DNA from 3 places in the Streptomyces sp. NPDC047081 genome. Region 1 is predicted to be linked to each of the others. Evidence: riboswitches for the same ligand, from Rfam matches in the RefSeq annotation. Region 1 holds a riboswitch; each other region holds the start of a gene.
What was found. A riboswitch is a leader RNA that binds a small molecule or an ion and turns the genes downstream of it on or off. The one in region 1 is predicted to bind thiamine pyrophosphate.
Positions count from the first base shown of each region.

Region 2: it holds a riboswitch for thiamine pyrophosphate, as region 1 does, so the genes downstream of both, ABZ848_RS33870 (thiamine ABC transporter substrate-binding protein) here and thiO (glycine oxidase ThiO) in region 1, are expected to answer to the same signal.
Region 3: it holds a riboswitch for thiamine pyrophosphate, as region 1 does, so the genes downstream of both, thiC (phosphomethylpyrimidine synthase ThiC) here and thiO (glycine oxidase ThiO) in region 1, are expected to answer to the same signal.

Region 1 covers NZ_JBEYUY010000032.1:17,830-27,983, forward strand. The annotation lists gene metF (methylenetetrahydrofolate reductase [NAD(P)H]) at 1-483, opposite strand, end outside; gene thiE (thiamine phosphate synthase) at 582-1,229, opposite strand; gene ABZ848_RS40695 (Rv2175c family DNA-binding protein) at 1,372-1,743, opposite strand; gene ABZ848_RS40700 (FAD-dependent oxidoreductase) at 1,809-3,038, opposite strand; gene ABZ848_RS40705 (hypothetical protein) at 3,084-3,425, opposite strand; TPP riboswitch at 3,479-3,590, shown strand; gene thiO (glycine oxidase ThiO) at 3,588-4,742, shown strand; gene thiS (sulfur carrier protein ThiS) at 4,739-4,939, shown strand; gene ABZ848_RS40720 (thiazole synthase) at 4,943-5,737, shown strand; gene pknB (Stk1 family PASTA domain-containing Ser/Thr kinase) at 5,931-7,856, shown strand; gene ABZ848_RS40730 (deoxyribonuclease IV) at 7,924-8,793, shown strand; gene ABZ848_RS40735 (DUF4396 domain-containing protein) at 8,870-9,370, shown strand; gene ABZ848_RS40740 (sulfite oxidase-like oxidoreductase) at 9,393-10,040, opposite strand.
Region 2 covers NZ_JBEYUY010000022.1:93,187-103,340, forward strand. The annotation lists gene ABZ848_RS33855 (hypothetical protein) at 1-149, opposite strand, end outside; gene ABZ848_RS33860 (NUDIX hydrolase) at 299-835, shown strand; gene rlmN (23S rRNA (adenine(2503)-C(2))-methyltransferase RlmN) at 875-1,981, shown strand; TPP riboswitch at 2,018-2,125, shown strand; gene ABZ848_RS33870 (thiamine ABC transporter substrate-binding protein) at 2,122-3,195, shown strand; gene ABZ848_RS33875 (iron ABC transporter permease) at 3,243-4,844, shown strand; gene ABZ848_RS33880 (ABC transporter ATP-binding protein) at 4,845-5,879, shown strand; gene ABZ848_RS33885 (maleylpyruvate isomerase family mycothiol-dependent enzyme) at 5,890-6,687, shown strand; gene ABZ848_RS33890 (LAETG motif-containing sortase-dependent surface protein) at 6,749-7,447, opposite strand; gene ABZ848_RS33895 (LOG family protein) at 7,610-8,731, opposite strand; gene ABZ848_RS33900 (VOC family protein) at 8,800-9,207, opposite strand; gene ABZ848_RS33905 (hypothetical protein) at 9,316-10,154, opposite strand, start outside.
Region 3 covers NZ_JBEYUY010000012.1:64,290-74,443, reverse strand. The annotation lists gene ABZ848_RS23675 (metallophosphoesterase) at 1-507, shown strand, start outside; gene ABZ848_RS23670 (hypothetical protein) at 702-1,565, shown strand; gene ABZ848_RS23665 (VOC family protein) at 2,333-2,728, shown strand; gene ABZ848_RS23660 (NUDIX hydrolase) at 2,796-2,993, shown strand; gene ABZ848_RS23655 (hypothetical protein) at 3,004-3,231, shown strand; gene ABZ848_RS23650 (helix-turn-helix domain-containing protein) at 3,251-3,667, opposite strand; gene ABZ848_RS23645 (NADP-dependent oxidoreductase) at 3,762-4,700, shown strand; gene thiC (phosphomethylpyrimidine synthase ThiC) at 4,744-6,576, opposite strand; TPP riboswitch at 6,569-6,758, opposite strand; gene ABZ848_RS23635 (YibE/F family protein) at 6,830-8,287, shown strand; gene ABZ848_RS23630 (SsgA family sporulation/cell division regulator) at 8,599-9,036, opposite strand; gene ABZ848_RS23625 (helix-turn-helix domain-containing protein) at 9,135-9,869, opposite strand.

The DNA of each region.
Region 1 (10,154 bases):
GAAGGCCGCGACGCCGACGCAGAAGTCGCCCGACTCCTTGATGAGGTGGACGAGTTCGGCGGCGTAGGTCAGGCCCTTGGGATGCGCCACCCAGTCGCCCATGGGGTCGCCGGGCGGGTCGCCGCGCACGGCGAGGATGTTGCGGATCCCGGCGTCGGCGTACTGGCCGATGATGTTGCGCAGCTCGGCGATCGAGTGGTTGACCGCGGTGAGGTGGGCGACCGGCGTGAGCGTGGTGTCCGCGACGATCTGCTGGGTCTCCTTGACCGTGCCCGCGCGGGTGGAGCCACCGGCGCCGTAGGTCACGGAGACGAAGTCGGGCGCGACCGCCTCGACCCTGCGCAGCGCGCTCCACAGGTTGCGCTCGCCCTTGGGCGTCTTGGGCGCCGAGAACTCGAAGGAGTACGTCATCTTGCCCGTGGCGAGCATGTCACGCACGGTGCGTGCGCGATCAGTCCTGGTGGATGCGGTTCCGAGGGCCATACCCGCAGGTTAGTCAGGGGGCGGCGGTCACCCAACCGAACCCGGGAAATTTGCCCGATTTGCCGACTTGTTGTCCACCCATCGGACAGCCGTGCCCGTTATGCGCTGCGCAGCCGCTTCGCGAACTCCGCCGCCGCCGCGCCCGGGTCGTCCGCCTCGGTGATCGCGCGGACGACCACGACCCGGCGGGCGCCGGCCTCCAGCACCTGGTCGAGGTTGCCCAGGTCGATGCCGCCGATGGCGAACCAGGGGCGGTCGGTGCCCAGGCCGGCGGTGTACCGGACCAGGTCGAGGCCGGGGGCGTGGCGGCCGGGCTTGGTGGGGGTGGGCCAGCAGGGGCCGGTGCAGAAGTAGTCCACGCCCTCCTGGGCGGCGGCCGCGGCGGCCTCGCCCTCTGCGTGCGTGGAGCGGCCGATGATCACGTCGTCGCCGAGGATCGCCCGGGCCGCGGGGACCGGGAGGTCGCCCTGGCCGAGGTGGAGTACGTCGGCGCCGGCCGCGTGGGCGACGTCCGCGCGGTCGTTCACCGCGAGGAGCCGGCCGTGCCGGGCACAGGCCTCGGCGAAGACCTGGAGGTGCTCCAGCTCCTCGGCGGCCTCCATACCCTTCTCGCGCAGCTGCACGATGTCGACACCGCCCGCCAGGACGGCGTCCAGGAACTCGGGCAGGTCGCCCTGGGCCCGACGGGCGTCCGTGCACAGGTAGACGCGGGCGTCGGCGAGCTCGGCGCGTGCGGTGTCGGGCATACGAGGGTCCCCCTGGGTGTCGTTCGATGTCGGCGGCGTACGGGCCGCGGGCCGCACTGAAGCACGGCCGTGGCCTGCGCGGACTGGGCTGCGCGGACCCCGGCCCGTACGCCGGACGGTTGTTCGGATGAGCTCGCTCGGATCAGACGGCGAGCGCCTGGGCCCGGCGCTTCACCTCCGTGCCGCGATTCTCGCTGAGGGCCTGTGCCGGGGTGCCCGGCAGGCTCTCGTCCGGGGTGAAGAGCCACTCCAGCATCTCTTCGTCGGTGAAGCCGTCGTCCCGCAGGAGCGTCAGGGTCCCGGACAGGCCCTTGACGACCTTCTGCTCAGCCCCGTCGATGAAGGCGGCGGGGACGTGCAGCGCGCGGTTCTCACCACGGCGTACGGCGATGAGCTGGCCCTCCTTGACCAGCTGCCGCACACGCGTCACCTCGACGTCCAGCATCTCTGCGATGTCGGGGAGGGTGAGCCAGGCGGGGACGAGAGCATCGATCTTTGCGTCAATCTCGGTCACGACAACAAGCCTGCCATCCCGGACTGACAGTCGGAAGCCAGACCCGTCCGACCTGGGGTTCCGGGTCAGGCCGTGGCCGCTTTCAATGGTTTCGCCGGATCCGAAAGCAGCTCCGGGTCCATGACCGTGCCCGCCTCGATCAGCCGCCTCCCCTGCGCCAGGTCCCGCGGCCGGCCCACCGCCAGCAGGGCGATCAGGCGGTTCTCGCGCAGCCAGCACACCGACCAGGCCGGGCCGGCCGGGTCGCCGCGCCACAGGGTCGTGTCGGCGGAGGTGTGGTGGCCGGCGTACTGGACGAAGCGGCCGAACTGCTCGGACCAGAAGTACGGAACCGGGTCGTAGACCGCCGGGGGCTCCCCGGTGGCCTCGCCGATGATGTTCGCGGCGACCGTGCGCGGGCCCTGGAGGGCGTTGTCCCAGTGGTGGACCAGCAGCCGCTCGCCGTAGCGCCCGGACGGGAAGGACGCGCAGTCGCCGACGGCGTAGACGTCCGGTGCCGAGGTGCGCAGGTGGACGTCGGCGACGACCTCGCGCTGCGCGCCGAGCTCGATGCCGGAGCCGGTGAGCCAGGCGGTGGCGGGGCGGGCGCCGATGCCGACGACGACCGCGCCCGCGGGCACGCGCGTGTGGTCGTCGAGGACGACCGCGCCGGGCTCGATGCGCGCCACGCGCGCGTGCGTACGCAGTACGGCGCCCGCGTCGCCGTACCAGCCGGCCATCCGCGTGGCCACCTCGGCGGGCAGCGCGCCCGCGAGCGGCCGGTCGGCGGCCTCGACGACGGTGACCGCGCAGCCCGCCTCGCGCGCGGCGGTGGCGAACTCGGCGCCGATCCAGCCCGCGCCGACGACCACGATGTCGTGCTGCCGCGCGAGCACGGGCCGCAGCCGCTCGGCGTCGTCCAGGGTGCGCAGCAGATGCACGCCGGGCACGCCCTCGGTGCCCGGCAGCATGATCGGTTCGGCGCCGGTGGCGAGCACCAGGACGTCGTACGGCACCGGGCCCGTCTCGGTGTCCAGCTCGTGCTCGCCGGGGCGCACGCCCAGCGCCTCGCGGCCGAGGCTGAGCTCGATGCCGAGGGCCTCGAAGTCGACGTCGAAGGCGGAGCCCTCGGCCTTGCCGAGCAGCACGGCCTTGGACAGCGGCGGCCGGTCGTACGGCTGATGGGGCTCTGCGCCGATCAGGGTGACGGTGCCGGTGAATCCCTGCTCGCGCAGGGCGACGGCGGTCTGGACGCCGGCCATGCCCGCGCCGACCACGACCACCCTCCGCTGCGACTTCGTCGTCTGCTCGCTCACCTGATCACCATAGTCAACTGACAATTTGTCAGTCAGCGGTCGTGCTCACTCAGTGACCTGCTCCACAACGCTCGTGCCGCTGCCGGGCTGCGACTCCCACTCCCAGGTCTCCTCAAGCCGCACGCGCCCGTCCGGCAACTCCACCACCGTGGACACACAGTGGCCGGAAGAGGTCGTCCCGTCCCGCTTGAGCTGCACGTACCGGAAGTCCAGCCGGTCACCCGACCGAGTGCCCACGAGATGTCCGCGCACGACGTCGCCGCCCGCGTACTCGGCCCAGATCTCGCTGTCCTTCTCGTGGTAGGCGAACCGGGTACGGGTACCCACCTGACCTGGGGCCTGGTCGGCGACGGGCGCGAGGACGAGGCCGTCCAGCGAGCGGGGCATGGCGGGAGGCTCCCTTACCGAGGCTTGGCGGGTCGGGCTAGGGTGGCCAACGTACAAGCACTCGCGGGAGCCCGGACGCACCGGGCTGAGAGGGAGGCTGGCGGCCTCCGACCGTACGAACCTGATCCGGGTCATGCCGGCGAAGGGAGGGGCTGGACGCCCATGTCGTCACGTACGTCAGACGTCCTCGTCATCGGGGGCGGAATCATCGGCCTGGTCACGGCCTGGCGTGCCGCGCAGCGCGGGTTCGCCACGGCCGTGGTGGACCCCGAGCCGGGCGGCGGGGCCGCCCAGGTGGCCGCCGGGATGCTGGCCGCCGTAACCGAGCTGCACTACGGCGAGCAGACTCTGCTCGGCCTCAATCTGGCCTCGGCCCGCCGGTATCCGGACTTCGCGGCCGAGCTCTCCGACGTCACCGGCCACGACCTCGGCTACCGCCGCTGCGGCACACTCGCCGTCGCCCTGGACGCGGACGACCGCGCCCATCTGCGCGAACTGCACGCCCTGCAGCAGCAGTCGGGGCTGGAGTCCGAGTGGCTGTCCGGGCGCGACTGCCGGCGCCTGGAGCCGATGCTCGCGCCGGGCGTGCGCGGGGGGCTCAGGGTCGACGGCGACCACCAGATCGACCCGCGACGGCTCGCACGCGCGCTGGTGGCCGCGTGCGAGCACGCGGGCGTGGTCTTCCACCGCACCTGGGCCGAGCGCTTCGACGTCGTACGGGAGCGCGCTTCCGGGATCACCACGACCGACGGCACCGCGCTGGGCGCGGGCCAGGTGGTCCTGGCGGCCGGCAGCCTCAGCGGGCGGCTGCCGGGCGTCCCGGACGACGTACTGCCGCCCGTACGGCCGGTGAAGGGCCAGGTGTTGCGGCTGACCGTGCCGAAGCGGTACGCGCCGTTCCTGAGCCGTACCGTGCGCGCGGTGGTGCGCGGCAGCAGCGTCTACCTGGTGCCGCGCGAGAACGGCGAGCTGGTGGTCGGCGCGACCAGCGAGGAGCTCGGCTGGGACACCACGGTGACCGCGGGCGGCGTCTACGAGCTGCTGCGCGACGCGCACGAGCTGGTCCCCGGCATCACCGAGCTGCCGCTCACGGAGACCCGCGCGGGTCTGCGCCCCGGCTCCCCCGACAACGCCCCGCTGCTCGGCCCGACGCAGCTCCCCGGGCTCCTGCTGGCCACCGGCCACTACCGCAACGGCGTGCTGCTGACGCCCGTGACCGGCGACGCCATGGCGCATGTCCTGGCCACCGGTGAACTCCCGGACGAGGCCCGCCCGTTCACGCCGAAGCGCTTCGCGCGCGTGGAGCAGCCCGCATGAACATCTCCGTCAACGGAGAGCCCCGCCGGTTCGCCCCCGGCACGGCTCTCGACACCGTCGTACGCACGCTCACCCCGGCTCCGTCCGGAGTGGCCGCCGCCCTGAACGAGACCGTCGTCCCGCGCGCGCAGTGGCCGTCGACGCCCCTGTCCGACGGGGACCGCGTCGAGGTCCTCACCGCCGTCCAAGGAGGCTGACCCATGGCCGACGACCCCCTTGTCATCGGCGGTACGTCCTTCACGTCCCGCCTGATCATGGGCACCGGCGGTGCCCCCAGCCTCGACGTCCTGGAGCGGGCCCTGGTGGCCTCCGGCACGGAGCTGACCACGGTCGCGATGCGCCGCGTGGACCCCTCGGTGCACGGCTCCGTCCTGTCCGTGCTGCGGAAGCTCGGCATCCAGGTGCTGCCGAACACCGCCGGCTGCTTCACGGCCGGGGAGGCCGTCCTCACCGCCCGTCTCGCGCGCGAGGCCCTCGGCACCGACCTCATCAAGGTCGAGGTCATCGCCGACGAACGCACCCTGCTGCCCGACCCGATCGAGCTGCTCGATGCGGCCGAGACCCTGGTCGACGACGGCTTCACCGTGCTGCCGTACACCAACGACGACCCGGTCCTCGCCCGCAGGCTGGAGGACGTCGGCTGCGCGGCGATCATGCCGCTGGGCTCGCCGATCGGCTCCGGGCTCGGCATCCGCAACCCGCACAACTTCCAGCTGATCGTCGAGCACGCGCGCGTACCGGTGATCCTGGACGCGGGCGCCGGTACGGCCTCGGACGCGGCGCTCGCCATGGAGCTGGGGTGCGCGGGCGTGATGCTCGCCTCGGCGGTCACGCGGGCGCAGGAGCCGGAGCTGATGGCCGAGGCGATGCGGCACGCGGTGGAGGCGGGGCGGCTGGCCCGGCGGGCGGGACGCATTCCGCGCCGGCACTTCGCGGAGGCGTCCTCGCCGACGGAGGGGCTGGCACGGCTGGACCCGGAGCGGCCGGCTTTCTGAACCGGCACGGCCGGCTCCGGAACGGCCGGCCTTCCGGAGCGGCACGGCCGACTCCGGAACGATCGGCTCTCCTGAACGTACGTTCGAGCAGATCCGGACGGCGGTGCGATGTCCGTCACAGCTCGGCTGCAGTACCGCCCCGATCTCCCCCGAACCCAGGGCCCTGTCAGTCACGGCTCGTACACTCACCTGCGTGGATACGACCCTTCAGGACCCTCTGGTCGGGCAGGTGCTCGACGGCCGCTATCGCGTGGACGCGCGGATCGCGGTCGGCGGGATGGCCACGGTCTACCGGGCCCTGGACACCCGCCTCGACCGTGTGCTCGCACTGAAGGTGATGCACCCGGCACTCGCCTCCGACGGCACCTTCGTCGAGCGGTTCATCCGGGAGGCGAAGTCGGTCGCCCGCCTCGCGCACCCGAACGTGGTGCAGGTCTTCGACCAGGGCACCGACGGGTCGTACGTCTACCTCGCCATGGAGTACGTCGCCGGCTGCACCCTGCGTGACGTGCTGCGCGAGCGCGGGGCACTGCAGCCGCGCGCCGCCCTGGACATCCTGGAGCCGGTCCTCGCCGCGCTCGGCGCCGCGCACCGGGCCGGGTTCGTGCACCGGGACATGAAGCCGGAGAACGTACTGATAGGGGACGACGGCCGGGTCAAGGTCGCCGACTTCGGGCTGGTCCGGTCCGTGGACACGGTGACCAACACGACCGGGACCGTCCTCGGCACCGTCTCGTACCTCGCGCCGGAGCAGATCGACAACGGCACGGCCGACCCGAGGGTCGACGTGTACGCGTGCGGTGTCGTCCTGTACGAGATGCTCACCGGCGACCGCCCGCACGAGGGCGACTCCCCCGCCATCGTCCTCTACAAGCACCTCCACGAGGACGTCCCACCCCCGTCGGCCGTCGTGCCCGGACTGCCGTACGAACTGGACGAGCTGGTCGCCTCGGCCACCGCCCGCACCCCCGACCTGCGCCCGTACGACGCGGTGGCGCTGCTCGCGCAGGCCCGTGACGTGCGCGCGGCGCTCAGCGCGGACCAGCTGGACGCGGTGCCGCCGCAGGCGGTCACCGAGGAGCACCGGAACATCTCCGAGGACCGTACGAGCGTCATCCCGCGCTCGCTCACGGTGCCGCGCCCGCTGCCGGTCAACGAGGACGAGCCCGCGCTGCACCGCACCAGCCGGCTGGAGTCCCCGCCGCCGCTGCCGCCCCGCGCGCGTGGCGGGCGATCGCGGCGCGGGCCGCTCGCGATCGTCGTCGCCGTCCTGCTGATCCTCGGCGTCGGCACGGGCGTGTGGTACATCAACTCCGGCCAGTTCACCAAGGTCCCGCTGGTGCTGGCGAAGACGCAGGCGCAGGCGAGCAAGCAGCTGAGCGACGCCGGGCTGGACCTGGGCACGGTCAAGCACGCCTACAGCGACACGGTGAAGCGGGGCACGGTCATCAGCTCGGACCCCGAGCCCGGCAGCCGTATCCGCGACAACTCCCGCGTGACACTGACCATCTCCGACGGCCCGGAGACCGTGCAGGTGCCCGCGCTGCAGGGCTACCGGCTGGACAAGGCGCGCGCCCTGCTGAAGAAGGACGGGCTCGAACCGGGCATGGTCACCCGGGAGTTCAGCGACGACGTCCCCAAGGGCTTCGTGATCTCCTCGGACCCTGAGGAGGGCACCAAGCGGCACGCGGGCTCGGCGATCGCGCTGACCGTCAGCAAGGGCAGCGCCGTCGACGTCCCGGACGTCACCGGCGAGGACCTCGCGGACGCCAAAGCCGACCTGGAGGACGCGGGCCTGACCGTGAAGGTCGCCGCCCAGCAGGTCAACTCCGAGTACGACAAGGGGCAGGTCGCCGCGCAGACCCCGGCGGGCGACGGCCAGGCCGCCGAGGGCGACACGGTGACGCTGACCCTGTCCAAGGGCCCCGAGATGGTCGAGGTCCCGGACGTCACGGGCGACAGCGTGGACGACGCGCACACCGCCCTGGAGAAGGCCGGCTTCCAGGTCGACGAGGACCGGGGTCTGCTGGGCCTGTTCGGCGACACCGTCAAGGGCCAGTCCGTGGAGGGCGGGCAGACGGCGCCGAAGGGGTCGACGATCACGATCAAGATCCGGTGACTCTCGCGGGCCGTCCGCCTCAAGATCCGGTGACCGAACGGCTCGTACCGCATGACACCCTGAGCGGGTGAAGAAGCAGCAGTCCCGCAACCCCGTCGGCGGTCATGTCCCCGTGGCCGGTGGTCTGAACTCCGTCGGGCTCAGCTACGCCCGTGATCTGAAGGCCGAGACCGTGCAGGTCTTCGTCGCCAATCCGCGCGGCTGGGCCACGCCCGTCGGGAACCCGCGCCAGGACGAGGAGTTCCGCGCGGCGTGCGCGGACGGGGCGATCCCGGCGTACGTGCACGCGCCGTATCTGATCAACTTCGGCTCGCACACCGAGGCCACCGTCGAGAAGTCGGTGGAGTCGTTGCGGCACTCGCTGCGGCGCGGGCGGGAGATCGGGGCGCTCGGCGTGGTGGTGCACACCGGCAGCGCGACGGGCGGGCGGGAGCGGTCGGTGGCGCTGAAGCAGGTACGGCAGTACATGCTGCCGCTGCTCGACGAGCTGACGCACGACGACGATCCGTTCCTGCTGCTGGAGTCGACGGCCGGGCAGGGTGCCTCACTCTGCTCGCGGACCTGGGACTTCGGGCCGTACTTCGAGGCGCTCGACGCCCATCCGAAGCTGGGCGTCTGCCTGGACACCTGCCACATCTTCGCCGCCGGGCACGACCTGACCGGCCCCAGCGGTATGCACCAGACTCTCGACCTGCTGGTGGACACCGTCGGCGAGGGCCGGCTGAAGCTGATCCACGCCAACGACTCCAAGGACGTCGTCGGCGCGCACAAGGACCGGCACGAGAACATCGGCGCGGGCCACATCGGCGAGGACCCGTTCCGCGCGCTGATGACCCACCCCGCGACCGAGGGCGTACCGCTGATCATCGAGACGCCCGGCGGCAAGGAGGGGCATGCGGCGGACGTGGAGCGGCTGAAGAAACTCCGCGATTGCTAGGGCGTTCAGGAATACCCCCTGGGGGTATACGGTTCCCGCCAGGTGCAGGAACCGCTATTCCGAGGTTGGGGGCACCATGCAGCACGAGGCACACACGCAGCACCACGAGACTCACGAGACCCACGCGCACCACCACCAGGCCGCCGCCACCTGGGCCATGGCCGCCCAGGCCACCCTGCACTGCCTCACCGGATGCGCCATCGGCGAGGTGCTGGGCATGGTGATCGGCACCGCGTTCGACTGGGGGAACCTCTCGACCACGGTCCTCGCGATCGTGCTCGCGTTCTTCTTCGGCTACTCGCTCACCCTGCGCGGAGTCCTGAAGGCGGGCGTCGGCTTCCGCGCCGCGTTCCGGGTGGCGCTGGCCGCGGACACCCTGTCCATCGCCGTGATGGAGCTGATCGACAACGGCGTGATCGTGCTGTGGCCGGACGCGATGGACGCGACTCTGAGCGATCTGCTGTTCTGGGGCTCGCTCGCGATCTCGCTGGTGATCGCCTTCCTGGTCACCACGCCGGTCAACAAGTGGATGATCGGGCGGGGCAAGGGGCACGCGGTGGTGCACCAGTACCACTGACGTACGGGAAGGACGCCGGGAGTCAGAGCTCGGGGCCGTCCCCGGGCTCCTCCTGGTAGGAGTAGCGCTGTTCCTTCCAGGGGTCGCCGACGTTGTGGTAGCCGCGCTCCTCCCAGAAGCCGCGGCGGTCGGCGGTCATGTACTCCACGCCCCGGACCCACTTGGGGCCCTTCCAGGCGTACAGGTGCGGGACGACCAGGCGGAGCGGGAAGCCGTGTTCCGCGGTCAGCAGCTCGCCGTCCTTGTGGGTGGCGAAGATGGTCCGTTCGGACGCGAAGTCCGACAGCCGGAGATTCGAACTGAATCCGTATTCGGCCCACACCATCACGTGGGTGACGGCGGGGGCCGGCGGCGCGATCTCCAGGATCGTACGTGCCGGGATGCCGCCCCATTCGGCGCCGAGCATGCTGAACTTCGTGACGCAGTGCAGGTCGGCGACGACGCCGGCGTACGGCAGGGCCGTGAACTCCTCGTGGTTCCAGCAGTGCTTCTCGCCGTCCGCGGTGGCGCCGAAGACCCTGAACTCCCAGCGCTCGGGGCGGAACTTGGGGACCGGCCCGTAGTGGGTGACCGGCCAGCCGCGTTGCAGGCGCTGTCCCGGCGGAAGCTCGGGCTGACCTGCTCCTCCTGAATCGCGCTCTCCCGACTCGCGCTCCACCGGCTGACCCATGTCTCCATCCTGACAGACCGGGAAGGGTGCATCTGACCTGCCCCACCCAAACCGGGGCAACCGCGACTAAGCATGCACTTACTTACTAAGTGAAGACTTACTGGACGATCTTCG
Region 2 (10,154 bases), on a different contig from region 1:
GCGATGTCGTCGTAGTTCCGTACGCAGTCGAGCGAGTTGTCCACGTCGTCGGGGTCGCAGCCGGTGACGAGTCCGGCGGTCAGCGCGACGGCTGCCACGGTGGTGGCGAGAGTGGCGATACGACGTCGGCGACGGCGGTTGGCGGCCATGGAACGGTCCCCTCCTGGAGGCGCTGGCGGCACGGTGTGTCTGCGTGCCCGTGTGCCGTCTACGATCCCGGCGAGGGGGCTGCGCCCACGAGGGAACCTTCACCCGGATCGATGGTGTAGCCCGCTACACCACAAGGAGGGCGGGGGACGTGGACAGCGAGGACGACCTGCGGGAATGGCTCGCGGGCCAGGGCATCCCGTACGACACCTGGGGCCGCGACGGCACGAAGTCGGTCCGGCGCCTGTGGGAGGAGATCGCCGCCGGCGAGACCTGGCTGTCGCCGGACCCGCCGCTGCGGGAGGTCGCGGTGGTGAGCGTGACGATCGAGACGGCGGGAAGACGCCTGACGGAGGTACGCCAGCTCATGGCGGACGGGGCGGTACGCGACCGGAACTCCCCGCCCACGGAGAAGATGCTCCCCGGCGAGACCCCGGTCGCCGCGGCCCTCCGCTGCCTCGCCGAGGAACTCCGGGTGGACCCGCAGGACGTCACGGTCGCGGACAGCCCGCCGTCCCTGTCCGTCGAGCAGTCGGACTCACCGTCGTACCCCGGCCTCCCGTCCCGCTACCACCTGTACACGGTCACCGCGACCGTCCACGGCCTCCCCCGCACCCCCTTCACTACGGAGGAGGCCCCCGGCCACGGTGACGCGGCGGTGCGCACGCACCACTGGGAATGGCGGTAGGAGAGGTCACCCGTGTCGATCTGCGACACTGGTACAGCCATGCCAAAGCCCGGAGAACTTACTTTCGTCGCCCCCCGCGGAGCCCAGAAGCCGCCGCGGCATCTTGCCGATCTCACGCCTGCCGAGCGCAAGGACGTCGTCGCCGGGATCGGGGAGAAGCCGTTTCGTGCCAAGCAGCTGTCGCAGCACTACTTCGCGCGGTACGCGCACGACCCCGCGGAGTGGACCGACATCCCGGCCGCGGCCCGGCCCAAGCTGCAGGAGGCGCTGCTTCCCGAGCTGATGACCGTCGTGCGGCATCTGGCGACCGACCAGGGGACCACGCGGAAGACCCTGTGGCGGCTGTTCGACGGGACGCTCGTCGAGTCCGTGCTGATGCGGTACCCGGACCGGGTGACCATGTGCATCAGCTCGCAGGCGGGCTGTGGCATGAACTGCCCCTTCTGTGCCACCGGGCAGGCGGGGCTGGACCGGAATCTGTCCACCGCCGAGATCGTCCATCAGATTGTCGACGGAATGCGGGCGCTCCGGGACGGGGAAGTGCCCGGCGGGCCCGCGCGGCTCTCCAACATCGTCTTCATGGGGATGGGCGAGCCCCTCGCCAACTACAAGCGGGTCGTCGGGGCCGTCCGCGCGCTGACCGACCCAGCCCCTGACGGCCTCGGCCTCTCGCAGCGCGGGATCACCGTCTCGACCGTCGGACTCGTCCCCGCCATCCACCGCTTCGCCGACGAGGGCTTCAAGTGCCGGCTCGCCATCTCGCTGCACGCCCCCGACGACGAGCTGCGTGACACCCTCGTCCCCGTGAACACCAGGTGGAAGGTCCGCGAGGTCCTCGACGCCGGGTTCGAGTACGTGGAGAAGAGCGGGCGGCGGCTGAGTATCGAGTACGCGCTCATTCGCGACATCAACGACCAGGCCTGGCGCGGTGACCGGCTCGGGCGGCTGCTCAAGGGCAAGCCCGTGCACGTCAATCTCATTCCGCTGAACCCGACGCCCGGCTCGAAGTGGACCGCCTCCCGGCCCGAGGACGAGAAGGCGTTCGTCGAGGCCATCGCCGCGCACGGCGTTCCGGTGACCATCCGGGACACCCGCGGTCAGGAGATCGACGGGGCGTGTGGACAGCTCGCCGCCACCGAGCGGTAGTCTGACGTTCGTACGTACATCTTCATATCTGGCATTCGTATCCGACAGGGGAGCGCCACAGCGCTGAGAGTGCGGCAATCGGGCCGCAGACCCTCTGAACCTCGCCCAGGTCATTCTGGGTAGGAAGTTCGGTCATCACCGTGAACACCAAGAAGTACTGGGCTGCCGTCGTGGGCCTCGGCCTGGTCACGCTGTCCGCGTGCGGGTCCTCGTCCGGCGACGAGGGCTCCTCCTCCAAGACCGTCACGCTGGTCAGCCACGACTCCTGGGCCGTCTCCAAGAGCGTCCTCGCGGACTTCGAGAAGCAGTCCGGCTACAAGGTCCGGGTCCTCAAGGACGGCGACGCCGGACAGGCCGTCAACAAGGCCATCCTCACCAAGGACAACCCGCAGGGCGACGTCTTCTTCGGCGTCGACAACACCCTGCTCTCCCGGGCACTCGACAACGGGCTCTTCCAGTCGTACGAGGCGAAGGGCGCGGGCGAGATCAAGTCCGAGTTCCGCGTCGACCAGGACAAGCACCGGGTCACGCCCATCGACTCCGGCGACATCTGCGTCAACTACGACAAGGCGTACTTCAGCGCGCACAAGCTGACCCCGCCCCAGTCGTTCGACGATCTCGTCAAGCCCGAGTACAAGAACCTCCTCGTCACCGAGAACGCCTCCACCTCCTCGCCCGGCCTCGGCTTCCTGCTCGGCACCGCCGCGAAGTACGGGGACGACGGCTGGCAGGACTACTGGAAGAAGCTCAAGGCCAACGGCGTGAAGGTCGTCGACGGCTGGGAGCAGGCCTACAACGAGGAGTTCTCCGGGTCCGCCGGCGGCAAGAAGGCCAAGGCCGACCGGCCGCTCGTCGTCTCCTACGCCTCCTCCCCGCCCGCCGAGGTCATCTACGGCGACCCGAAACCGAAGACCGCGCCGACCGGGGTGTCGTACGGGACCTGCTTCCGGCAGATCGAGTACGCGGGACTGCTCAGCAACGCCCAGAACACCAAGGGCGGCAAGGCCTTCATCGACTTCCTGGTCGGCAAGGAGTTCCAGGAGGACATGCCGCTGAACATGTTCGTCTACCCGGTGCGGGAGGGCGCGACGGTCCCGGCGGAGTTCGAGAAGTACGGCAAGCCGGCCACCGACCCCGAGACGATGGCGCCCGACAAGATCGCCGACAACCGTGACCAGTGGGTCAAGTCGTGGACGTCACTCGTACTGAAGTAGCACGACCGCCGAAGGCGAACGGCGGGAGCGCGGCACGGCTCGGGCTCATGGCCCTGCCCGTCGCGTTCTTCGCCGTCTTCTTCGCCTGGCCCGTCGCGGCCATCGTGGCGCGCGGGCTGAAGGTCGACGGGGCCTGGCAGTTCGGGCGGATCCTCGATGTCGTCGCCCAGGACGACATCCGGCACGTGCTCTGGTTCACCACCTGGCAGGCGCTCGCCTCCACCGCGCTCACGCTGCTGATCGCGCTCCCCGGCGCATACGTCTTCGCGCGCTTCGACTTCCCGGGCAAGCAGGTGCTGCGGGCCGTCGTCACCGTCCCGTTCGTGCTGCCGACCGTCGTCGTCGGTACGGCGTTCCTGGCGCTCCTCGGGCGCGGGGGACTGCTCGACGAGCTGTGGGGCGTACGGCTGGACACCACCGTCTGGGCCATCCTGCTGGCGCACGTCTTCTTCAACTACGCGGTCGTCGTACGGACCGTCGGCGGCCTGTGGGCCCAGCTCGACCCGCGGCAGGAGGAAGCCGCGCGGATGCTGGGAGCCTCGCCCCTGAAGGCCTGGCGCAAGGTCACGCTCCCGGCCCTCGCGCCCGCCGTGGCCGCCGCCGCGCTCATGGTCTTCCTCTTCACCTTCACCTCCTTCGGCGTGGTCCAGATCCTCGGCGGGCCGACCTTCTCCACGCTCGAAGTCGAGATCTACCGGCAGACCTCCGAGATCTTCGACCTCTCCACGGCCGCCGTCCTCACCATCGTCCAGTTCGCGGCGGTGGGCGCGATCCTCGCCGTGCACGCGTGGACGGTACGGCGGCGGGAGACCGCCCTGCGCCTGGTGGACGCGGGCACGACGGCCCGACGGCCGCGCGGGACCGGGCAGTGGGCGCTGCTCGCCGGAGTCCTGGCCACCGTCGCCGTACTGCTCCTGCTGCCGCTCGCCGTGCTCGTCCAACGCTCCCTGGACGCCCCCGACTTCGGCTACTACCGCGCGCTGACCCACGAGGACGGCGGCACCTTCCTCGTCCCGCCGATCCAGGCGATCGGCAACTCGCTCCAGTACGCCCTCGCCGCCACCGCCATCGCCGTGCTGATCGGCGCTCTCGCCGCCGCGGCCCTCGCGCGCCGGGACGCCGGGCGGCTGGTGCGTGGCTTCGACGCGCTGCTGATGCTGCCGCTGGGCGTCTCCGCGGTGACCGTCGGCTTCGGGTTCCTGATCGCCCTCGACGAGCCGCCGCTGGACCTGAGGTCCTCCTGGATCCTGGTGCCGCTCGCGCAGGCGCTGGTGGGCGTCCCCTTCGTCGTACGGACCATGCTGCCCGTGCTGCGGGCCGTGGACGGACGGCTGAGGGAGGCCGCGGCCGTCCTCGGGGCCTCGCCGTGGCGGGTGTGGCGGGAGGTCGATCTGCCGATGGTGCGGCGGGCGCTGCTGGTCGCGGCGGGGTTCGCGTTCGCGGTGTCGCTGGGGGAGTTCGGGGCGACCGTGTTCATCGCGCGGCCCGACAACCCGACGCTGCCGGTCGCCGTGGCCCGGCTGCTCGGCCGGCCCGGTGACCTCAACTACGGCCAGGCGATGGCCCTTTCGACGATTCTGATGGTGGTGTGCGCGGTGGCGCTGCTGGTCCTTGAGCGGCTCCGTACCGACCGGACCGGGGAGTTCTAGATGCTGCTGAGCCTTGAGGACGCCACCGTCCGCTTCGGCGGGCGGGCCGTGCTCGACGCCGTCGGCCTCGATGTCGCCGAGCACGAGGTGGTGTGCGTGCTCGGGCCGAGCGGCAGCGGCAAGTCGACGCTGCTGCGGGCGGTGGCGGGGCTCCAACCCCTGTCCGCGGGGCGGGTGTTGCTCGACGGCGGGGACCAGGCCGGGGTGCCCGCGCACAAGCGCGAGGTGGGCCTGATGTTCCAGGACCATCAGCTGTTCCCGCAGCGGGACGTGGGCGGCAACGTCGCCTTCGGGCTGCGGATGCACGGCGCGTCCAGGCCCCAACAGGACGAGCGGGTACGGGAGTTGCTGGACCTCGTCGGCCTTCCGGGTGCCGCCCGCCGGGCCGTCGCCTCGCTCTCCGGCGGCGAGCAGCAGCGGGTGGCGCTCGCCCGCGCCCTCGCACCCCGCCCCCGGCTGCTGATGCTCGACGAACCGCTCGGCCAGCTCGACCGTTCGCTGCGGGAGCGGCTCGTGGTCGAACTCCGGGAGCTGTTCGGTCAGTTGGGCACGACCGTCCTCGCCGTCACACACGACCAGGGCGAGGCCTTCGCGCTCGCCGACCGGGTCGTGGTGATGCGGGACGGGCGAATCGCCCAGTCGGGCACGCCACTTGAGGTGTGGCAGCGCCCGGCGGACGAGTTCGTCGCCCGCTTCCTCGGCTTCGACAACGTCGTGGCGGGCACGGTGACCGGAGAGGCCGCCGACACCCCCTGGGGCAAGGTCCCGGTCCCCGAGTACGCCCCCCAGGGCCCCCGCACCATCCTCGTCCGCCCCGCCGGCGTACGGCTCGTCCCCGCCGACGAGGGCCTGCGCTGCACGGTCGCCGCACGCACCTTCAAGGGCACCCATGTCGCCGTACACCTGCAGCCGGAGGACGCGCCGAGGCTGGAAGCGGCCTGTGCGCTGCGGGAGGCGCCGGGGGTCGGGGACGCGGTCGGGGTGGAGTTCGACGCCGCCGAAATCGTGGTGCTCGAACCGGAGGTCCGTCCCTAGGCTGAGGGGCATGACGCTTCTCGCACACGATCGGTACGTCGACGAAATCGTCCACCAGGTACAGCAGTTGAGGGCGGTGGTGACGAGCGGCGCGGATCTGGCCGCGACCGTGCCGACCTGCCCGGACTGGACGCTGGAGCAGCTCGTGCTGCACATGGGCGGCGCCCTGCGCTGGTCGGGCACGCTGGTGCGCACCCGGGCGCAGGAGAACATCCCCGACGAACAGGTGCCGCGCGGCGACGGCCCCGAGGTCACGGGCGACGCCGCGGCCCTCGACGCCTGGCTGGCGGAGGCCGGCGAACTGGTCGTGGACGCACTCCGCGAGGCCGGGCCCGACGCGAAGGTGTGGAGCTGGGGCGGACTGCAGACCTCCGGGTTCTGGGCCCGCCGGATGACCCACGAGATCATCATCCACCGCGCCGACGCCACGCTCGCCGCGGGGCTGCCGTACGAGGTGGCGCACGGGATCGCCGCCGACGCCATCGACGAGTGGCTGGAGATCGTGCGGTACGTCCAGCTGACCGACCCGCACCAGGCCGAGCAGGAGCTGCGCGGGTCCGGCCGCAGCATCCATCTGCACGCCACCGACGCCCCGCCCGAGCTGAACGCCGAGTGGCTGATCGAACTCACCGAGGACGGGATCGCCTGGCGCCGCGGCCACGAGAAGGCGACGGTCGCCCTGCGCGGCCCGCTCACCTCCGTACTGCTCGCCTTCTACCGCCGACTCCCGCTGGACAGCCCGGAGTTGGAGATCGTCGGCGAGCGGGAGCTGCTGGAGTTCTGGCTGGAGCGGGCGACCTTCGGCTGAACGACGATGGCCCGTCCCCCGGGGATACGGGGACGGGCCACGGCGTGGTGCAAAAGGAGCGTCAGCGGCTGCTGCTCGCCCCACGACGGCGCATGCCGAAGAACACGGCGCCGCCGCCGACGACGACGAGCGCGCCCGCGATACCGGCGATCATGCCGGTGTTGGAGCTCGCACCGGTCTCGGCGAGGTTGGAGTCACCGGCCGCGGGGGACGGCGCGTTGGACGAGGTGTCGGCCGGGGCGGTGCTGCTCTCCGAGGCCGACGGGGTCGGGGTCGCGGACTCCTCGGCCGGAGGCGTGGTCGAGTCCGACGGCGCCGGGGTGGTCGGCGGGGTCGACTCGTCCTTCGAGCAGCCCTCGGACGGGGTGGTCAGGTTCGGCGTGATGTCCTTGTCGACGATCGGGTGGTCCTTGTCCTTCCCGGCCGTGACGTGGATGCGGTACTCGGCGTTGGGCGACCAGTCCTCTTCGAAGGTGACGTCGACACCTTCCTTGGTACCGGTGACGTCCTGCGAACCGACGGTCTTGGCGTCGGCACCGTTGTTCTCCAGGAACACGGTGATCGTGGCCGGGGTACCGGAGCCGTCCTTGTCGGTGACGACGATGACGCCCTTGCTGCCGTCGCACTTGGCAGTGGCGGAGAACTCATTGATGTTGCACGCGAGCGCGGAGCCCGCGGCGCTCAGCGCGAGCGCGGAGGAGGCGGCGGCGACGCCCAGGATCTGCACGGAACGACGCGCGGTGCGGCGAGTTATGGACACTTTTGCCCTTCACGGGATGGCACAACTGCGGGGGGTTTGAAGGGGAAGTGAGGCGACGATGAGGTGAGGCTTCACGTTCCCCAGGAGTCTCACAGGTCTATAAGCGTTCCATAAGGAGTGTCAATCCGTAGACGCACCTTGACGGTTGGCTTTACCTCGTTATTAACCACCGAGACGTTTCAATGCCTCGGGAGCCTCCTCGATCCGGTCAACGAGGGCGATACGGGACTCCATCGACCGTTCCCGGGCGAGAGCCTGCAAGAGGGGCCACGCCGGCAGCCGCTCGGTCCAGTGTGCCCGGTCGACCAGGACCATGGGGGTCGGTTCCCCACGGGACTCGTAGTAGTTGGGCGTCGCGTTGTCGAAGATCTCCTGTACGGTCCCTGCCGCGCCCGGCAGGAAGACCACACCCGCGTTGGAGCGGGCCAGCAGACCGTCCTCGCGGGTGGCGTTGGCGAAGTACTTGGCGATGTGCGAGGCGAAGGCGTTCGGCGGCTCGTGGCCGTAGAACCACGTCGGGATGCCGATCGAGTGGTTGCCCTTCGGCCACCGCGTGCGCACCTCGAAGGCGGCCCGCGCCCACTCGGTGATCGACGGCGTGAACGACGGTGCCCTGCCCAGCAGTTGGCAGGCCTCCTCCAGCACCTCGTCCTCGTACGGCGCCGTGTACGCGCCCAGGTTCGCCGCCTCCATCGCGCCCGGCCCGCCGCCCGTCGCGACGGTCAGGCCGGACCGGCTCAGCTCCCGCCCGAGCCGCGCCGCACCGGCGTACGCCTGCGTCCCGCGCGCCATCGCGTGTCCGCCCATGACGCCCACCACCCTTGCCCCGCGCAGGAGTTCGTCGAGGGCGTCGGAGATGGAGTCGTCGTGCACGGCGCGCAGCATCGACGCCCAGATGTCGCCGTCGGCCTTGGTCGTCTGGAACCACGCGTAGGCGAGGGCGTCCGGGGTCCGCTCGTACCCCTGGTCGAGGTCGGCGAACAGGTCCTCGGGCCGGTAGAGATGCCCGCGGTACGGGTCGAAGGGCAGGCCCGGCACCGGCGGGAAGACCAGGGCTCCCTCGGCGCGGACCTTCGCCTCCGCGTCCGGCCGCATCGGGCAGCCGAGGAATATGGCACCTGCGGTGCCGGTGGTGAGCAACTCCCTTGTGCGGTCCGTCAGATCGACGGCCTGCACTCGGTGTCCGGACAGCGTTCCGCGAGCCGAGACGGTCGCGTCGAAGTCCTCGAGCGTCTCGATCTCGCGGTCGTCGTGGTGGGCCGCATGGGCCGGGCTCGTCTGCACGGGCCCATGCTAGGCACGGCGTTCGGCTGCGACGGGTCGCCCTGGACCAGTCCCGGATCAGCCTTGGATCAGCCCTGGACCGCCGCCGGGTCCATCCACACGACCTCCCAGGAGTGGCCGTCGAGGTCGTCGAAGGAGCGGCCGTACATGAAGCCCTGGTCGTTGGTGTCGTTGTTGTCCGTGCCGCCCGCCGCGATCGCCTTGTCCACCAGCTCGTCGACCTTCTCGCGGCTCTCCGCGCTCAGACAGATCAGCACCTCGCTGGTCTTCGTCGAGTCGGCGATCTCCTTCTTCGTGAAGTCGGCGTAGCGCTGCTTGCTGAGCAGCATCGCGATGATCGTGTCGCTGATCACGACGCAGGTGCAGTCGTCCGTGGAGAACTGCGGGTTGATCGAGTAGCCGAGCTCCGTGAAGAACTTCTTCGAGGCGACGATGTCGTTGGTGGCGAGGTTCACGAAGATCATCTGCTGGTACATGGGGGTTCTCCCGTCGAGTGCAGCGTGTCCGGTGCGTGCTGTTCGGTGGGTAGACCCGGGGGTCGTGCGGAACTCATCGGCGACCGGGGATTTCGGTCCCGGGAATTTTCAGGGCGTCAGGGGGAGGGCGGCCAGTTCGGCGACGAGGAGGGTCAGGGGGCCGAAGAGGGCGAGCAGGGCGGCGGCCCGGAGGGCGGCGGCGCTGCGGAGCATCGTGGCGGGGGCGCCGAGGCGGAGCAGGGCGGCGGTGGTGTCGGCCCTGGCCTGTCTGGCCTCCACGGCGGCGGTGAGGAGGGTGGCGACCGTGCAGCCCGCGACGAGGAGTGTGCCGAGGGTGGTGAGGGGGCCGAAGGAGGGTTCGGCGGGGTCGTAGAGGGCGGTCATGGCGTACGCGGCGGAGGCCACGGCGCAGACGATGCCGAGGGGGCGGCCGATGCGGGTGGCTTCCTCCATGAGCACGCGGCCGGCGAGGAGGCGGAGGGCGCCGGGGCGGGCGGACTGGAGGAGACGGCCGGTGAGGTGGGTGAGACCGGGGGCGGCGAGGGCGAGGCCGACTGCGGTGAGGAGGAAGCCGATGAGGATGGCGGGGGTGGTGCTGGTGAGGCCGCCGGGGAGGGTGAGAGCGGGGGTGGAGTGGGAGGTGGAGGTGGCTGTGGTGCGGCTGGCGTAGGCCTCTACGGCGAGACCGGCGGCGAGGATCGCGGTGCCCCAGGGGAGGCCGGAGGGGGCTGTGCGGGGGGGTGGGGGAGCGGTGGGGTCCGGGTTGTGCGAGTCAGCCGGCTCGGTGGGGGTTGCTGTGGGGGGCGTTTCGCTTGCCCGCGCAGACGGCGCGGCGCCGTCGCGTCTGCGGGCGCCGAAGCGGCCGTATGCGCCGAACGTCTCTCTGCGCGTCGACCGGCCGTACGCTCCGAAGCGGCCGTACGAGCGGCCCGGCGGGCGTGTCGGGG
Region 3 (10,154 bases), on a different contig from region 1:
TTCCAGGCGGCCTGGCTGCTCAACGGCGGCCAGAAGAGCGACATGGACCGCCTCCAGGACCACCACCTGCAGTGGATGGCGCGCCTGGACGCGGTCGAGGAGGTGGACGGCTATCTGCTCGTCCACTCCGACACCACCGCCTACCTCGACTACGGCGACTCGATCGAGGCGGTCAACGACACCGTGCGCGAGACCCTCACGCGCAACGACGCCGACGAGTGCTGGGACCTGTTCCGCAAGTTCACCAAGCGGTTCTCCTTCCGCGACGAGGGCGGTGCAGACGCCGTACGCTCCCTGCTGGATACGTACGGCGGCACCCGCATCGTTCACGGTCACAGCCCGATTCCCTATCTGCTGGGCGAGGTCGGCTCCGAGGACGGCGAGGACAACTCCGGTCCGGTGGTCGAGGGACCGCACATCTACGCGGAAGGCCTGGCCATCGCGATGGACGGCGGAGTGACCATGGCCGGAAAGCTGCTGGTGCAGGAACTTCCCCTGGATATCTGAACGTTCACGGGGAAAGCGTTCCTCTCTCGGAGGAATGGCAACGAACGGCGCAGGCCAGGGCCCAATTTCCGGAAACCCCCTGTCACCGCGTGCCGTCCCCGCTCTACCATCGGCTTATCCGTAGCAGGCTCCCCTCCGTTTCTGCCCGACGGCTCGTTGGCATGCGAGCCCCAAGCCCTACGGAGCATCGGGGGATGCACATGAACAGCGTTCCGCAGCACCTGCTGAGCGAGGACCGCCAGGAGTACGAGCGGGTCCTCGATGAGGCGCTGCGCTCCGCCCCACACCGCCCGGAACTGGCCGCTGTTGGACAGCGGCTGAATCCCGAACAGCTGCGCACCATGGCGCTGAACGCCACCGCACTCATCACGGCGGCCGCGGCGACCGAGTACCAGCACTACGTGAAGGTTCGCGAGGAACTGCGCCGCCCGGCGCCGTCCACCCCGGCTACCGCCCGCGAGACCGGCTCCGAGGAGCCGGGCACGGGCGTGATGGGGCTCGCCACCACCCTCGGCGAGGCGGGCGAGCCCGCCGGCGCGGGCGCCGTCGCCGTCGCCGCCGTCCTCACCCCCGTCCTCGCCGGAACGGCCGCCGCGATCTTCCTGCTCGTCGGCTACATCCTCAGGTCGCTCGCCCCCAAACAGGCGTTCGGCAAGACCATGCTCATGGCCGGCTGGGTGTTCGGCGCCATGACGGCGGTCGCGATCCTCGTGGCCGCGGTCGGGCTGCTGCTCACCGCCCTGCGCAACCGGCCCTCCCTGGAGTCGGGACCGTACGGCGAACTGAGCGAGGAGGTGACCCGGGCCAGGGAAGCCTGGCGCGAGGCGCTTCTGGAGCGCGGCATCCTGCCCTTCCTGCGGGAGGCGCTCTCCGACCCGGGCTCAGCCGCCCTGCACCGCACGGAACCGGCGGCGCCGAGCCGTATCCCGCACCTCGGCTACGGCCGGCCGGGCTTCAGCAGCCCGGAGGACGGCCCGGCCGCCGGTCCGCGCCCGAGTTTCTCCAGCCCGGACTACACCAGCCCGGACTTCGGAGGCCCGGACCACCAGCTGGAGTGACCGACGGCTTGCGCCTTCCGCTTACGTGTCGCCGCGGGGGAGCGCAAGCCGAGTACCGGGCAAATCCGCCGGACGTCCGCGCACACCGCCCCGGCCCGCACTCAGGCCGCCGGCAGTGTGTCGGCGACGTCCGCGGTCGCCCGTACGAATTCCCGTACGCGTTCTGTGGTGTTGCCCTCCAGCCAGACGGGTCCCGTTCGACGAGCGGCGCGTCGTGGAGCGGCACATGGGCGACGTCCGGCCTCGGGCAGTAACGCCGGGCGTGCTCGCCGACCGGGAGCACACCCTTGCCCATCGCGACGAGCGTGAGCATCTCGGAGAACGACCCTCCGGCCGGTCCCTTCTCCACAGGGCGGCCCGAGAGTGTGCGGTCCGGGGTGCGGTCGCGCTTGAAGCCGACCGACGTCGCCTCCGGGTACCGCACCACGGGGTGCTCCGCGAGCACCTCCAGCGACACCGACTCCTCGCCGGCCGCGGATTCCCGACGGCCACGGCGAGCACCCGCCGCTCCATCAGCAGTACGGGTCCTCGCGCCATGCCGTCGAAGGGGTACGAGGCGACGAGCACGTCGACCGAGCCGTCGAGCAGGCTCGCGCGGGAGTTGGCCAGCTGAGCCTCCCGTACCTCGACCGACCCGCCCGGTGGTGAGACGCAGCCGCTCGGCGGTACGGCCGAAGTGCAGCTCCGTGGATCCGTCCTTGATGGCGGACCTGCCCCGGCGGATCGTGAAGGCACCCACCTGAACGCCCTTCCCGGAGGACCTCCTCATGCCCGCTGTCCGCGTAAAGGCCTTCGACCGCCTGGTCCTCAACGTCCGGCACGTCGAGCGTCCCCTGGACTTCTACGTCCACCGGCTGGGCCTGGAGCCGGTACGCGTCGCCGAATGGCGGGCCGGAAAGGTGCCGTTCCCCTCCGTGCGGATCACGCCGGAGACCATCGTCGACCTGGCCGCCCGTCCTCGCGGCGAGTCCAACGTCGACCACATCTGCCTCACCGTGGACCCCCTGGACTGGGACGAGTTCATCACCTCGGCCGGCTTCACGGTCCTCGAAGGCCCGGTCCCCCGCTACGGCGCCCGCGGCACGGCCACCTCTGTGCACGTCCAGGACCCGGACGGCAACTCGGTAGAGCTGCGGTGGTATCCGCAGGATGCGGCGGCCTGAGTCGGCCGTCCGGCCCCGCTTGCCCGACGTGCGTCGGCCGAGGGCCCGGCGCGCTACCGTCGCGGACATGAAGGTCCGCCACAAGGTACGCGTGGTCCTCCTCGACGGTGACCATCTGGTCCTGTTACGACGGGGCTGGCCAGGCGGACTGCCGTACTGGACGGCCGTGGGCGGAAGCGTCGAGTCCGAGGACGCCGACCTCGAAGCGGCGCTGCGTCGCGAGGTCATGGAGGAGCTCGGCGCGACGATCGGTCCCGCCCACTGAATTCCTGACGGTGACCGAGCCGGGCAGGGTCGCCGTCACGCGGCACTACTTCCTCGCCGACCTGCTGGACATGCGCCCGGACCGGCGTGGCGGCCCCGAGCTCGGCGACCCGGACATCGGCACCTTCGAACCCACCCGGGTTCCTCTGCGTGGCTCCGTCCTGTCGTCCCTCGGCCTCCAGACGCCCCAACTCGCCGAGTACGTGCTTGAGCACGTCGATGCGTGGCGGACCCGATGATCCTGTCCTCGGTCTGAGGTCACGCCCCCGTAGGGCCCATCGCCGCAGCCGTGCGTTCGTCGAAGTCCTTGCGGGCCGCCTGGATCGCGGAGATGTTCGCCTGCGACCAGTCGGTGATGCTCTGCAGCAGGCCGCCCACCTCCCGGCCCAGGTCGGTCAGCCGGTACTCCACGCACGGCGGGACCGTCGGGTAGACCTGACGGGTCAGCAGGCCCTCGCGCTCCAGTGTGCGCAGCGTCTGCGTCAGGACCTTGGACGTCACGCCGTCCAGCCGCCGGCGCAGTTCGGCGAACCGCATCGGGTGGCCGTCCTCCAGGGCGACCAGCACCAGCATGGTCCACTTGCTCGCTATGAGTTCCAGCACGGCACGGGTGGGACAGTCCCGCAAGAAGACGTCCACACCGCCGTGTTTTCTCAGGTCGAAGCCGGTATCCATGAGGAACCTCGATATCAGAAAAGTGCCTTCTTCCGTGGGGTGATCGCTCGGGCCGACGATGGGACGCATCCCGCCCGACCGATGGGGAGCCCTGATGTCAGCCCGTATGCATGCCGTCGTCCAGACCTCCTTCGGTGGTCCCGAGGTACTGACCTACACCGAGACCGACGTACCCGAACCCGGGCCCGGCGAGGTCCTGTTGCGGGTCGCCGGGGCCGGGGTCAACCCCGGCGACGCGGTGCTGCGGGCAGGCCGCGTGCCGGAGTTGGTGACCCTCCCCTGGACGCCGGGCAACGACGTGTCCGGCGTCGTCGAGCGGGTCGGCGAGGGTGTGACGCGATTCGTGCCGGGGGACCGGGTGTACGGCATGCTCGCCGTCAGCCGCCTTGGCGCGTACGCCGAGTTCACCGCCGTGCCCGCCGACGCGCTGGCGTTCGCGCCCGAGAACCTCGACCTGGCGCACGCCGGAGCCGTACCGCTGGTCGCGGTCACCGCCTGGCAGGCGCTGGCCGTGCTGGCACAGGTCCGGCCGGGCGACCGGGTCCTGATCCACGCGGCGGCGGGCGGCGTCGGCCATGTCGCTGTGCAGCTGGCCAAGGAGCTGGGCGCGCACGTCATCGGCACAGCACGAGCCGCCAACCACGACCGCCTGCGCGAACTGGGCGCCGACGAGCTGATCGACCACACCACCGCCGACTTCGAAACCGCCGTGGCCCCGGTGGACGTGGTCCTCGACCTGGTCGGCGGCTCCTACGGCCCGCGCTCCCTGGACGTACTGCGACCGGGCGGCCTTCTCATCGGCGCCGCGATCGACCCCGGCACGGACGAGGAACAGGCCGCGGCGCGCGGGCTGCGCTACACCTGGGTCACCGCCGAGCCCTCCGGTGACCTGCTGCAACAGGTCACCGAACGCATCGAATCCGGCCGACTGCGTGTCCAGGTCCAGCGGACCTACCCCCTGGCCGAGGCATCCGAGGCCCACCGAGCCATCGAGGCCAAGCGCACCACAGGCAAGATCGTCCTCGTCCCTTGACGATTCCACCGGTGGTGCCTGCTCAGGCCTCGACCTCCGGACGTCAGTCCGCGATCGGCAGATACACCCGGTTCCCGCTCGCCGCGAACTCCTTCGACTTCAACGCCATGCCCTCCTCGATCTCCACCCGACTGCCGCCGTGCTCGCGGCGGATGTCCTGGGAGATCTTCATCGAGCAGAACTTCGGCCCGCACATCGAGCAGAAGTGGGCGGTCTTGGCGGGCTCCGCCGGAAGCGTCTCGTCGTGGAACTCCCGTGCCGTGTCCGGGTCGAGGGCCAGGTTGAACTGGTCCTCCCACCGGAACTCGAAGCGGGCGTCGGACAGGGCGTCGTCCCAGTCCTGCGCCCCGGGGTGGCCCTTGGCGAGGTCGGCCGCATGGGCGGCGATCTTGTAGGTGATGACGCCGGTCTTGACGTCGTCCCGGTTGGGCAGGCCCAGGTGCTCCTTGGGCGTGACGTAGCAGAGCATCGCCGTGCCCCACCAGGCGATCATCGCGGCACCGATGCCGGAGGTGATGTGGTCGTACGCCGGCGCGACGTCCGTCGTCAGCGGGCCGAGCGTATAGAACGGAGCTTCATCACAGATCTCCTGCTGAAGGTCGATGTTCTCCTTGATCTTGTGCATCGGGACATGTCCCGGGCCCTCGATCATGGTCTGTACGTTGAAACGCTTGGCGATCGTGTTGAGTTCCCCCAGCGTGCGCAACTCCGCGAACTGCGCCTCGTCGTTGGCGTCCGCGATCGAGCCGGGCCTGAGGCCGTCGCCGAGCGAGTACGTGACGTCGTAGGCGGCGAGGATCTCGCAGAGCTCCTCGAAGTTCTCGTACAGGAACGATTCCTTGTGGTGCGCGAGGCACCACGCGGCCATGATCGAGCCACCGCGCGAGACGATGCCGGTCTTGCGGTTCGCGGTGAGCGGTACGTACGGCAGGCGCACGCCCGCGTGGACGGTCATGTAGTCCACGCCCTGCTCGGCCTGTTCGATGACCGTGTCCTTGTAGATCTCCCAGGTCAGCTCCTCGGCGCGGCCGTCGACCTTCTCCAGCGCCTGGTAGAGCGGGACGGTGCCGATGGGGACGGGGGAGTTGCGCAGCACCCATTCGCGGGTGGTGTGGATGTTGCGGCCGGTGGACAGGTCCATGACCGTGTCGGCGCCCCAGCGGGTCGCCCAGGTCATCTTCTCGACCTCCTCCTCGATGGAGGAGGTGACCGCGGAGTTGCCGATGTTGGCGTTGACCTTCACCAGGAACCGCTTGCCGATGATCATCGGCTCGATCTCCGGGTGGTTGACGTTGGCCGGCAGCACCGCGCGTCCGGCCGCGATCTCCTCGCGGACGACCTCGGGGGACACGTTCTCCCGGATGGCCACGTACTCCATCTCGGGCGTGACCTCGCCCCGGCGTGCGTACGCCAGTTGCGTGACCGCCCTGCCGTCACGGCTGCGGCGCGGCTGCCGCGGACGCCCCGGGAAGACGGCGTCGAGGTTGCGCAGGCCACCGCGCGGCGCGGTGTGCTTGATCCCGTCGTCCTCGGGGCGGACGGGCCGGCCCGCGTACTCCTCGGTGTCGCCGCGGCCGATGATCCAGTTCTCCCGCAGCGGGGCGAGCCCCCTGCGGACGTCCGTGTCGGTGAGCGGATCGGTGTACGGGCCAGAGGTGTCGTACAGCGTGACCGACTGCCCGTTGGTGAGGTGCACCTGACGGACCGGCACCCGCAGATCGGGGCGCGAGCCCTCGACGTATGCCTTGTGCCAGCCGATGGACTTCCCGGCCTCCTGGGCCTGTTCGCCCTGGGACCGTTCATCCTGGGGCTTTTCCCCCCGAATGAGCTGTTCGTCCTGGCTGGAGGCAGGCGTGCGTGCGTCCTTGATGGTCATGAGACCTACTCCCTACGCCGGCATTACCCGGTAACAGGTTCGGCGGTCGACGCAGCGATTTCCGTCTGTCGATGCCTCGTGGCGAACATCACTCGACTTCGGTGATGTTCCACGTGAAACATCGCTGGGACGGAGGTCAGCGCCCTCTCAGCCCGGTGCTCCGAGCTCCCGCGTGTGCAAAGGTGCCTCCACGCTAGCGTCAATTCGGGCGCGGTGAACAGGGGGCCCCTGTCGTTCTTGCGATGATCGGGCGGTGACCACGACACATCAGCCCCCGGAGCCACCGCACATCCACGGGTCGGGGCACGACCGTGGACACGACCACGGGTCGGGGCACGACCACGGTCGCGGACACGGGCATGGATCGGGCGGCGAGCAGGGCCACGGATCAGGTGGCGGACACGGCCACAGTCACAGCCATGGCCCGGCCGCCCCTGTCTCCAAGCACCTGCGCAAGGTCATCGCGGCGATCCTCATCCCGTTCGCCGCGGCCGTAGTGGTGGGCCTCGCGGTGCTGTGGCCCGGCGGCGCACCGGCTCACGAGCGCACCGGCGTGGGCTTCGACCGGCAGACCCAGCAGGCGACCGTCACCAAGGTCGTGAGCGTGAGCTGCAAGTCGGTGAACGCCTCCAGCGGGTCCTCGACCGGTGACACCTCCACCACCGGAAACTCCTCCGCGAAGCAGGAGGAGAACGGCACCTGCAAGAAGGCGACGATCCGCGTCGACTCGGGCAAGGACAAGGGCCGTACGTTCACCGAGATCGTGCAGCCGGACCAGTCACGGCAGTTGCACGAGGGCGAGAAGGTCGTGGTCGCCTACGAGCCCTCGGCGCCCAAGGACCTGCAGTACTCGGTGACCGACGTGAACCGCCGGTTCCCGATGGCCCTGCTCGCCGGTATCTTCGCGCTCGCCGTCGTGGTGGTGGGGCGACTGCGGGGCATCATGGCGCTGGTGGCGCTGGCCATCAGCTTCCTGATCCTGAACTTCTTCATCCTGCCCGCGATCCTGCAGGGCTCGAACCCGCTGCTCGTGGCGGTGATCGGGTCGAGCGCCATCATGCTGATCGCCCTCTACATCTGCCACGGGCTGTCGGCCCGTACGTCCGTAGCCGTGCTCGGCACCCTGATCTCGCTGATACTGATCGGCATCCTCGGCTCGGAGTTCATCGACTGGGCGGCCCTCACCGGCAACACCGACGACAACACCGGCCTGATCCACGGCCTGTATCCGTCGATCGACATGAGCGGTCTGCTGCTCGCGGGCGTCATCATCGGCTCGCTCGGTGTCCTGGACGACGTGACGGTCACGCAGACCTCCGCCGTCTGGGAGTTGCACGAGGCGAACCCGGCGATGGGCTGGCGCGGGCTGTACCGCGCGGGCATCCGGATCGGCCGCGACCACATCGCGTCCGTGGTCAACACGCTGGTCCTCGCCTACGCGGGCGCCGCGCTGCCGCTGCTGCTGCTCTTCTCCATCGCCCAGAGCAGTGTCGGCACGGTCGCCAACAGCGAGCTGGTCGCCGAGGAGATCGTGCGCACACTGGTCGGCTCGATCGGCCTGGTCGCCTCGGTACCGGTCACCACCCTGCTCGCGGCCCTGGTGGTCGCGGCCGACCGCCCTGAACCGGGTGCGGTACCGACGACGGCAACGGCGGGCACAGCACCGGCGGCACCGGCACGCGGGGGGAGGGGCCGGCGCCGTAAGCGGTGAAGCGGGGAGGGCCGATGCGGTGAGCGCTGAGACGGGAGGGCCGATTCCGGTCCGCTGCCGATTCCGGTCCGCTGCCGATTCCGGCCCACTGCAGTCTCCGACCCGCTTCCGACTCTGGCCCGCTTCCAAAGCCCGCCCGCAGCCAGCTCCGGTCCGCTGCCGCCTCCGGCCCACCTCCGACTCGGACCCGCTCCCGACTCCCGCCCACTGCCGCAGAAGCGTTCCTGCACCTCTTCAGCCGACTCGCGACCCCGCGCCCATGCGTTCCCTCAGCCTCGTGCCGAAGCGTTCCTTCGGCCTCATCGCCCGCTTCAGCCCGCGCTCTGTTCCTCCGCCAGGATGCGGTCCAGCGCCTCGTCGAGATGGGCGTCGAAGTCCGCGAGGGCGCCCTCCTGCCCCAGCGGCACCAACTTGTCCGTGCGGTCGAGGAACGCGATGAGAGGCGCCGTCGACGAGCGGAACAGGGCCTGGTCGCGGCCGACCTGAAGCCGGATCAGGACCTCGCACAGCGAGTCCGGTTCGGCGGGCGAGACCCGCACGTCCCCGTCCCCGCACGGCCGCCCCACCCCGTCGATCAGCAACTCCCGGCCGAACGCCCAGGTCACCGGGGCGTCCCCGGGCAGATGGAAGGTCAGCCGCACGGCATACGGATCACAGGGCTCGTAACGCAGCTCCACCGGAATACGGAAGGAGAGCTCCTCGGAGACGAGAAAGCTCATCATGACCTCTGCCTGTACGGACTCGCGCATCGCCTACCCCGTCATATGAAGCCGTCTGGCTGGGAATCATCCCCTGACACTGATGAAATCTTGCTGAACGTGCACGACAGATCACAAGGAGTGAGTTTTCAGATACTGATAGAGATCGCGAGCGACCCCAGCAGGCGCCCGACCTCACACTGCAGCTGCTGCGCCGCCGACACCAACCGGTCGGCCTGGTGCGCGGGCAGGGAGATGGCCATCGTCGCGGCCGTGGTGCCCAGGGTGATCGGGATCGCCGCGCAGACCGTGCCCAGCGCGTACTCCTGCCGCTCGATGACCGGTTCCATCCGCCGCGTCCGCTCCAGCCGCCGCAGCAGCGCGTGGTCGTCACACACCGTGTACGGGGTGATGGACTGCACGGGGTAGCGGTCGAGGTGGTCGCGGCGGGCGTCCTCGTCGAGTTGGGAGAGCAGACACAGCCCGATCGCGTGCGCATGCGCGGTCTCGCGGAAGTCGGCCCACTCCTCGACCGCCGGGTTGCCCGGGGTGTCGGAGACGCACATGACGTCGATCTCGCCGTCCCGGTACACCGCGTAGTACACGGGCACGCCGATCGCGTCCCGCCAGCCGGCGAGCGCCTCGACCACCGTGCTGCGACGTTTCTGCTGGGCTCCGCTGCTGCCCAGCCGCTCGGCCGCGTCACCGAGGAAGAACAGTCCCTTGTCGCGGCGCAGGTAGCCCTCGTGCACCAGGGTGCGCAGCAGGTGGTAGGCCGTGGGGAGGGCCAGGCCGGTCTCGCGGGCGAGTTGCTTGGCGGGGGCGCCGTGCGCATGGTCGGCGACGCATTCCAGGAGGCGCATCGCGCGCTGCACGGAGCCGATGAGGGTCGCGGTCTGGGGCTGTGCGGCCGGGGATTCGGGGTGCGCGGGCGCCGGGACGTCCGGGAGCCGTGTCGAGCCCGGCCGAGGCGTCGGCGTACGGGTCGGCTGCGGCCGCGCGGGGACCGGTGGTCGCGCGGAGGCCGGTGGTCGTGGCCGCGCCGGGGGTGTGGCCGCCGGGCCGGCCGTCGCGCACTCCTGTGTCGCGGGGCCGGGCTGCTCGGGCGGCCGGAGGCGTCCCGGGGGCACTGCGGCGGCCTGGGCCGATCCTGGCGGTGCGTGAGGGAC